Regions from separate parts of the Streptomyces sp. NPDC051218 genome, predicted to be linked through region 1. Evidence: riboswitches for the same ligand, from Rfam matches in the RefSeq annotation. Region 1 holds a riboswitch; the other holds the start of a gene.
What was found. Region 1 has a riboswitch for glycine ahead of gcvT (glycine cleavage system aminomethyltransferase GcvT). Riboswitches for the same ligand answer to the same signal wherever they lie in the genome.

Region 1 (4,391 bases):
AGCGGTTCCAGCCACTTGCGGAGAGCTCCTGGGCGGAGGTCACGCAGGGCGCGTACCCCAGGCCCTCGACCTCCATGTTCCCGTACTGGGCGTCGGGGGATCCGGCCTGGCCGTGCCAGAGCAGCATCCACACCTGGTCGGCGGCGAGCGCCCGCAGGAGCGCCTCGTAGGCGTCATAGCGCCCCGGCGTCACCTGGCGCAGCATGTGCTCGACCTGCCCGGCCGCAGCCGTGCCCGACGCACTCACCCTTAACCGCCCCTTCGCGATGACCCGATGACCCTACGACCCGCCGACCCGGCGGACCCGGGTCATGAAACCAGCTTAAGCGGCGATCCTGACGCCGACTTGACGTACGGCACCCTCACACACGTACCTGCACATGTCCCTACACATATCCGTGCTCGTGTCCCGGTGTCCGGCCGAAGAAGGGCCGCACCCGCTCACGCATCCAGTCGCCGACCGGGTCCTGGGCCACGTCGAGCAGCACCAGGTTCACCGGCCAGGACACGGGGGCCCGGCCGAGAGCCCGGCCCACGGCCTCCATCGGCAGGTCGCGCGCGTCACCCTCCCAGGAGGTCAGTTCGACGCCGATGAACAGCGAGGGCGTGTCTCCCTCGACGCTGGCCAGGCAGCGGCGGGCGCTCAGGACGACCCCGGTGGCCTCGAACTCGTGAGCGGCGGCGGACAGGAAGTCCACCGGGTCCTCCTGCCAGTCCGGCTCGAAGAGGCGTACGCGGCCGCCGCTCGCCGGGCCGTCCAGCGGGGTGCGCCCGGCGCGGCAGAGCTCGGCGACGGCGGGCGGCGGCAGGGGCACTCCGACCGTGCCGTCGGGGTTGACGGCGATGCCCAGCTGCGGGGGCAGGCCGCGCGCGAACTCCACGGCGGGCGCCACGGTGCAGCCCATCCGGCCGCCGGTGGCGTGCTGGAACTGCTGCTGCGAGCTGAAGACGGGGACGTACGCCTGGCCTTCGATCTCCAGCGTGGTCAGGTCGAGGGTGCCGCTGTCCGGGGCGCCGCCGTTCGGCAGCGGGATCCAGAGGGGGCTGCGGCCGAGCACCTCGACGATGCGGGCCGCCGCGGACGGCTGCGGTGCGCCGGGGGTGCCCAGGGCTGCCGCGAGCACCTCTTCGAGTTCGTTGCCCGGCCATCCCCCGGAGGGATGGGCGTGCGCCTGCGCCGGAATGTCCATCTGTCCAACCCCTGCTCTGTCCCGCTCTGCCTGCGGCACGACCCTAACGTGGCGGACGGCTCACGGCGGGCGGCTCAGTCCCCGAAGCCGATCCCCCGCAGCACACCCGCCGCCGTCCGGTCGAGGAGCACCGCCGAGCCGCAGCCCCGTGGCAGGTCACCGCGCTCGGCGGCGCCGACGAGCCGGCCGACCGTCCTGCGGTGCCGCGCGAAGGCGTACCGCGACACGCCGCGGCCGCGCGAGAGCTGGCCCTCTATGGCGGTGTCCGGCGGTACGTCGAGCAGCAGCAGGTGCAGGGTCGTGCCGCGCCGCGCGGCCTCGCGGGCCAGCCAGCGGCGCACCCAGGCCTGGGTGCCGCAGTCGTGCACCACGACGCCCTCGCCGGAGCGCAGGGCCCTGCGCAGGCCCGCGTAGTGCGCGAGGCGGACCACGGGGCGGTACACCGCGTACGGCAGCAGGCCCGGCATGCGCCGTGCCCAGCGGTCGCGGGTGTCCTGCGAGTCGATGCGGGGGCCCGCGACGGCCCGGCTCATCAGCGTGGACTTGCCGCTGCCCGGCAGACCGGAGACGACGACGAGATCCCCCGCGCCGAACGTGAGGCGGTGCGGACTGTGTCCGGTCCGCTGCCGCAGGTCACGGACGACGGCCGCCGGCAGGGGGCCACAGCTCTCCCTGGTGGGGGCGGCAGCCTGTTTGGGCAGGGCCACCCCTGTGTTGGTCGCGTAGACGCTCGTCCTGCGCACCGTGATCGGCCTCCCCATAGCGGTCACGTACCTGCTTACCGCAGCTTCCCCGGCAAGTGTAAAGAGAAGGTAATGCGGAACAAGGGCATTACTGGACTGGCACTGCCCTGTGACGAGGGCGCGTGCAATGATGTGCGCGCAAACTCCATACAGGCCGTTTGAATCCGCGCGGGAGAGTTCCCGGTCGCCGTCGCAAGGACGCACCGGGGCGCCGAAGGAGCAAGTCCCTCCCTTGAATCTCTCAGGCCCCGTACCGCGCGGGCGAGGCACATCTGAAAAGCGGGCCGCTCCGGCGGCCCCACCCAAGGTGCAAGTCACGACCTCCCTTGTATGAGATGTACGAGGCGTACGAGTGCGTACGACCGGGTCGTGGTGAACCTCTCAGGTTCCGATGACAGATGGGGAGGACCGACCTCGCCCGTCATGCCCTGGGAGTTCAACGAATGAGTACCGTCCCCCGTCTGACCGCACTCGATGCCGTGCATCGCGCGCTCGGCGCGACCATGACCGACTTCGCGGGCTGGGACATGCCGCTGCGCTACGGCAGCGAGCGCGACGAGCACGTCGCCGTGCGCACCAAGGCCGGCCTCTTCGACCTCTCCCACATGGGCGAGATCACGGTCACCGGACCCGAGGCCGTGGACTTCCTGAACTTCGCGCTGGTCGGCAACATCGGCTCCATCGGTGTCGGCCGCGCCCGCTACACGATGATCTGCGCCGAGGACGGCGGCATCCTGGACGACCTGATCGTCTACCGCCTCGGTGAGCCCGAGGCCCCCGAGTACATGATCGTCGCCAACGCCTCGAACGCGCAGACCGTGCTCGACACGGTCACGGCCCGCGCCGACGGCTTCGACGTCGAGGTCCGCGACGACCGCGAGGCGTACGCCCTGCTCGCCGTCCAGGGCCCCGAGTCCCCCGGCATCCTGAAGTCCCTCACGGACGCGGACCTGGACGGCCTGAAGTACTACGCGGGTCTGCCGGGCACGGTCGCGGGCGTGCCCGCGCTGATCGCCCGCACCGGCTACACCGGCGAGGACGGCTTCGAGCTGTTCGTCGCCCCCGGTGACGCCGAGAAGCTGTGGGGCGCGCTGATGGAGGCGGGCGAGCCCGTCGGCCTGGTCCCCGCCGGGCTCTCCTGCCGCGACACCCTCCGCCTGGAGGCGGGCATGCCGCTGTACGGGCACGAGCTGACCGCGGAGCTGACGCCCTTCGACGCGGGCCTCGGCCGGGTCGTGAAGTTCGAGAAGACCTCGCGGTCCGACACCTTCGTGGGGCGCGCGGCGCTCGCGGCCGCCGCCGAGCGCGCCGAGACCGCTCCCCCGCGCAAGCTGGTCGGTCTGATCGCGTCGGGCCGCCGCATCCCGCGCGCGGGCTTCTCCGTGGTCGCCGACGGCAAGGTCATCGGCGAGGTCACATCCGGCGCCCCCTCCCCCACGCTGGGCAAGCCGATCGCCATCGCGTACGTGGACGCGGCGCACGCGGCCCCCGGCACCGAGGGTGTCGGCGTGGACATCCGGGGCACGCACGAGCCGTACGAGGTCGTGGCGCTGCCGTTCTACAAGCGCCAGAAGTGACACCCCGCACAACAGCCCCGTTCACCAGCACTCCCCCGCGTACAGGAGAATTCAGGTCATGAGCAACCCCCAGCAGCTGCGTTACAGCAAGGAGCACGAGTGGCTCTCGGCCGCCGAGGACGGTGTCGCGACGGTCGGCATCACGGAGCACGCGGCCAACGCTCTCGGTGACGTCGTCTACGCCGACCTTCCCGAGGCCGGCGCCGCGGTGACCGCGGGCGAGACCTGCGGCGAGCTCGAGTCGACCAAGTCGGTCAGCGACCTGTACTCGCCGGTGACCGGTGAGGTCGTCGAGGCGAACCAGGACGTCGTGGACGACCCGTCGCTGGTCAACTCCGCCCCGTTCGAGGGTGGTTGGCTCTTCAAGGTACGGATCACGGAGGAGCCGAAGGACCTGCTCTCCGCTGACGAGTACACCGAGTTTTCCGGCAGCTGAAGCCCCCCGAAGACCCCTAGGGACCACCTGATGTCGCTTCTCAACACCCCTCTCCACGAGCTGGACCCGGACGTCGCCGCCGCCGTCGACGCCGAGCTCCACCGCCAGCAGTCCACCCTGGAAATGATCGCCTCGGAGAACTTCGCTCCGGTCGCCGTCATGGAGGCCCAGGGCACGGTCCTCACCAACAAGTACGCCGAGGGCTACCCCGGCCGCCGCTACTACGGCGGCTGCGAGCACGTCGACGTCACCGAGCAGATCGCGATCGACCGGATCAAGGACCTGTTCGGCGCCGAGTACGCCAACGTCCAGCCGCACTCGGGCGCCTCCGCCAACCAGGCCGCTCTCTTCGCCATCGCCAAGCCCGGCGACACGATCCTCGGCCTGGACCTGGCGCACGGCGGTCACCTCACGCACGGCATGCGCCTGAACTTCTCCGGCAAGC
Region 2 (4,391 bases), on a different contig from region 1:
CGGAGCAGGGCTGGAGCCTGCTGTGCAACGGCGTCCTTCTCTTCGAGGACACCGGTGAACTGCTGCCGGACGGCCAGATCATCGCCCCGCATCGACCGCTGGGGACCGACAAGATCATGACTGCCGCCTGACCGACGGCAGCACGGCACGGACAACAAAGGGGCCGACCCGGAGAGACACAACTCCGGACCGGCCCCCACGCATGTTCAGGGCCCCGATATCAGTCCTCGTACGCATCCAGCGGCGGGCAGGAGCAGACGAGGTTCCGGTCGCCGTACGCCTGGTCGATGCGGCGCACCGGCGGCCAGTACTTGTCCGCGGCCACCACACCCGCCGGGAAGACGGCTTCCTCACGGCTGTACGCGTGCTCCCACTCACCGCCGAGCGCGGCGGCGGTGTGCGGGGCGTTGCGCAGCGGGTTGTCGTCGGCGGGCCAGTCGCCGCCCACCTTCTCGATCTCCGCGCGAATGCTGATCATCGCCTCGCAGAACCGGTCGATCTCGACCAGGTCCTCGCTCTCGGTCGGCTCGATCATCAGCGTCCCCGCGACCGGGAACGACATGGTCGGCGCGTGGAAGCCGTAGTCGATGAGCCGCTTGGCGATGTCGTCGACGCTGACGCCGGTCGCCTTGCTGAGCGGGCGCAGATCGATGATGCACTCGTGCGCCACGAGGCCACCGGGGCCGGTGTAGAGCACCGGGTAGTGCGGCTCGAGGCGCTTGGCGATGTAGTTCGCGGAGAGCACGGCGACCTGCGTGGCGCGCTTGAGGCCCTCGCCGCCCATGAGGCGTACGTACGCCCAGGAGATCGGCAGGATTCCGGCCGAGCCCCACGGCGCGGCGGAGATCGGACCGACGCCCGTCTCGGGTCCCGCGGCGGGCTGCAGCGGGTGGTTGGGCAGGTACGGCGCGAGGTGCTCACGCACACCGACCGGGCCGACGCCGGGGCCACCGCCGCCGTGCGGGATGCAGAACGTCTTGTGCAGGTTCAGGTGCGAGACGTCGCCGCCGAACTTGCCGGGCTGGGCGAGGCCCACCAAGGCGTTGAGGTTCGCCCCGTCGACGTAGACCTGGCCGCCCGCCTCGTGCACCTGGGCGCAGATGTCGGCGACGTGCTCCTCGAAGACACCGTGCGTGGACGGGTAGGTGATCATCAGCACGGACAGCTCGTCGCGGTGCTTCTCGATCTTGGCGCGCAGGTCGTCGACGTCGATCTCGCCGTCGTCGGCGGTCTTCACGACGACGACCTTCATGCCGGCCATCACGGCGCTCGCCGCGTTGGTGCCGTGCGCGGAGGACGGGATCAGGCAGACGGTGCGCTGCTCGTCGCCGTTGGCGCGGTGGTAGCCGCGCACGGCGAGCAGTCCGGCGAGCTCGCCCTGCGAACCGGCGTTGGGCTGCAGGGAGACCTTGTCGTAGCCGGTGACCTCGGCGAGCCGCTCCTCCAGCTCACGGATGAGCGTCAGATAGCCCTGCGCCTGCTGGGCGGGCGCGAAGGGGTGCAGCTGCCCGAACTCGGGCCAGGTGACCGGCTCCATCTCCGTGGTCGCGTTGAGCTTCATGGTGCAGGAGCCCAGCGGGATCATGCCACGGTCGAGCGCGTAGTCACGGTCGGCCAGCTTGCGCAGGTAGCGCAACATCGAGGTCTCGGAGCGGTACTGGTGGAAGACCGGGTGCGTGAGGTACTCGTCCGCACGCAGCAGGCCCGCGGGAAGCGTGTCCTCGGTCTCGGCGTCGAGCGTCTCGATGTCGGCCTCGACCCCGAACGCGGTCCAGATCGCGGTCAGTTGCTTGCGCGTGGTGGTCTCGTCGCAGGCGAGCGAGACGTGGTCGGCGTCGATCTGGTGGATGTTGACGCCACCCTCGCGGGCCGCGGCGACGAGCTGCTCGGCCTTGCCGGGCACCCGCACGGTCAGGGTGTCGAAGTACGCGCCGTGCACGACCTCGACGCCGCCCGCGGTGAGCCCCGCGGCGAGCACGGTCGCGTAGCGGTGCGTTCGCCGCGCGATGGCCTTGAGGCCCTCGGGCCCGTGGTAGACCGCGTACATTCCGGCCATCACGGCGAGCAGCACCTGAGCGGTGCAGATGTTGCTGGTGGCCTTCTCGCGGCGGATGTGCTGCTCACGGGTCTGCAGCGCGAGCCGGTAGGCCTTGTTGCCGTCCGCGTCCACGGAGACTCCGACGAGCCGCCCGGGCAGGCTGCGCGCGAACTTCTCGCGCACCGCCATGTAACCGGCGTGCGGACCGCCGAAGCCCATCGGGACACCGAAGCGCTGAGTGGTGCCGACGGCGATGTCGGCGCCGAGCTCGCCGGGCGAGGTGAGCAGCGTCAGGGCCAGCAGGTCGGCGGCGACGGAGACGACGGCACCGAGCTCGTGCGCCTGCTCGATGAGGGGCTTTATCTCGCGTACGGCGCCGGAGGCACCGGGGTACTGGATCAGCACGCCGACGACACCGCGCTCGGCGACCTCGGCGGGGATGCCCTCACTCAGATCGGCGACGACGACCTCGACACCGGTCGGCTCGGCGCGGGTCTGGATGACGGCGATGGTCTGCGGCAGCGCGTCCGCGTCGACCAGGAAGACACCGTCCTTGACCTTGCCCATGCGCCGCGAAAGGGCCATGGCCTCGGCGGCCGCGGTCCCCTCGTCGAGCAGCGAGGCGCCGGAGGTCGGCAGCCCCGTGAGCTCGGCGACGACGGTCTGGAAGTTGAGCAGCGCCTCCAGGCGGCCCTGGGAGATCTCCGGCTGGTACGGCGTGTAAGCGGTGTACCACGCCGGGTTCTCCATGACGTTCCGCAGAATCACGGGCGGCGTGAAGGTCCCGTAGTAACCGAGCCCGATCATGGAATCAAGGACTTGGTTACGGTCCGCGAGGGACTTGAGCTCGGCGAGGACCTCGGCCTCGGTACGCGCCCCGGGCAGGTTCAGCGCCTCGGCGTTCTTGATCACATCCGGCACGGCGGCGGCGGTCAGCTCGTCGAGCGAGCCGTATCCGACCTGCGCGAGCATCTTGGCCCGTGCTTCCACGTCGGGACCGATGTGCCGCTGCTCGAAGGGAATGCCCTGTTCGAGCTGGGAGAGCGGGATGCGAGGAGTGGCGGTCATTGCGGAGGCCTCCTGGTCTGACGCGACCTGCGAGGGGCACCACGGCACGGGTACCCGGACGGCCTCCCCCTCTGTCATCTCAACCTGAGAGTTTCACCGGTCCGTGCCCCGTGAGAGGCGTCGCACCGGCTTTCACCGTCGGTGAGGAAGGGATTCGAACGTGCCCGCCCGACGCCCGCCCTACTTTCCAGAGTGACCTCGTCCGTGCGGTACAGGGGCCTGAGAGATTCCGGGGAGGAGTTGCTCCTTCGGCGCCTCCGGTGTCTCGACCGGAGAGCTCTCCCGCACGGGGTCGGCAGCCAAGCGCCAGCCTACCAGCGAGGGCCACGGCCGATCCCTCGAGTGGCCGCCTGCCCCGAAGTGCTCTTTCGTAGTGATTACGAACGAACGAGGATGAGTTACGCCCAACTTCGACACGCCTCGACCAGTTGGAGGGCCCGTGCAGACCGATATCGATCCGCGCAATCTGATCGGCCGGAAGGCGTTCGACCGGAACGGGGCCAAGATCGGCACGATCGACGAGGTCTATCTCGACGACGCCACCGGCGCCCCCGAGTGGGCGGCGATACGCACGGGTCTGTTCAGCCGGGACACGTTCGTCCCCCTGGAGCCCAGCGAACTCAGGGACGACGGCACCCTGCGCATCCCCTTCGAGCGCTCCCTGATCAAGGACGCCCCGGACTTCGGCGTCGGCCGCCACCTCTCCCCCGAGCAGGAACTGCAGCTCTACCACCACTACGGCCTGGACATCACGCCTCCCGAGACAGCTCAGCCGCCGGACCAGGACTTCGGCAAGATCGCGGGCAAGGGAGACTCCTGACCGGTCGGGATCACCGCCGCTCCAGCTCCTCAGGAGACGCCACCAGGGGCAGGGGCTCCGCGGGTTCCAAGGCCGGATCATCCGTACGGAAGGTCCGCACCCGCCCCGGCACCGACGACTCCGGCGTCTCGAAGCGCACCGTGACCCGCCCCAGGCCACTGCCCTGCACCCACCCGTGCCCGTACTCGGCGTGCCGCACATCGAGCCCGGCGGCCCACCGGCGCTCGACCGGAACAACAGGCTCCGCCGCCGTCTCCCCCATGGGCTCCGCCGCTGCCTCCCCGGCCCGCTCCTCCTCCGCCTCCCGCTGCGTCTCCTGCGCCTGGACGGCTTCGGCCTCGGCCTGCGCCTGCGCCTGCGCGAACAGGTCCTCCTGCGTGTAGTCCGCGAGCCCCGTGACCCCCACCCCGAGCAGCCTCACGCCTCCGGTGGTGTCCACGGCCTCCAGGAGCCGCGCGGCGGCCT

Region 2: it holds a riboswitch for glycine, as region 1 does, so the genes downstream of both, gcvP (aminomethyl-transferring glycine dehydrogenase) here and gcvT (glycine cleavage system aminomethyltransferase GcvT) in region 1, are expected to answer to the same signal.

The regions. Positions count from the first base shown of each region.
Region 1 covers NZ_JBITEU010000012.1:256,251-260,641, forward strand. Annotated here, with positions in the region: gene ACIBCK_RS33290 (enhanced serine sensitivity protein SseB C-terminal domain-containing protein) at 1-247, opposite strand, end outside; gene ACIBCK_RS33295 (enhanced serine sensitivity protein SseB) at 387-1,190, opposite strand; gene ACIBCK_RS33300 (AAA family ATPase) at 1,265-1,939, opposite strand; glycine riboswitch at 2,093-2,199, shown strand; gene gcvT (glycine cleavage system aminomethyltransferase GcvT) at 2,377-3,510, shown strand; gene gcvH (glycine cleavage system protein GcvH) at 3,569-3,946, shown strand; gene glyA (serine hydroxymethyltransferase) at 3,977-4,391, shown strand, end outside.
Region 2 covers NZ_JBITEU010000002.1:9,868-14,258, reverse strand. Annotated here, with positions in the region: gene ACIBCK_RS06405 (DUF5999 family protein) at 1-131, shown strand, start outside; gene gcvP (aminomethyl-transferring glycine dehydrogenase) at 221-3,106, opposite strand; glycine riboswitch at 3,304-3,401, opposite strand; gene ACIBCK_RS06395 (PRC-barrel domain-containing protein) at 3,546-3,926, shown strand; gene ACIBCK_RS06390 (DNA polymerase IV) at 3,937-4,391, opposite strand, start outside.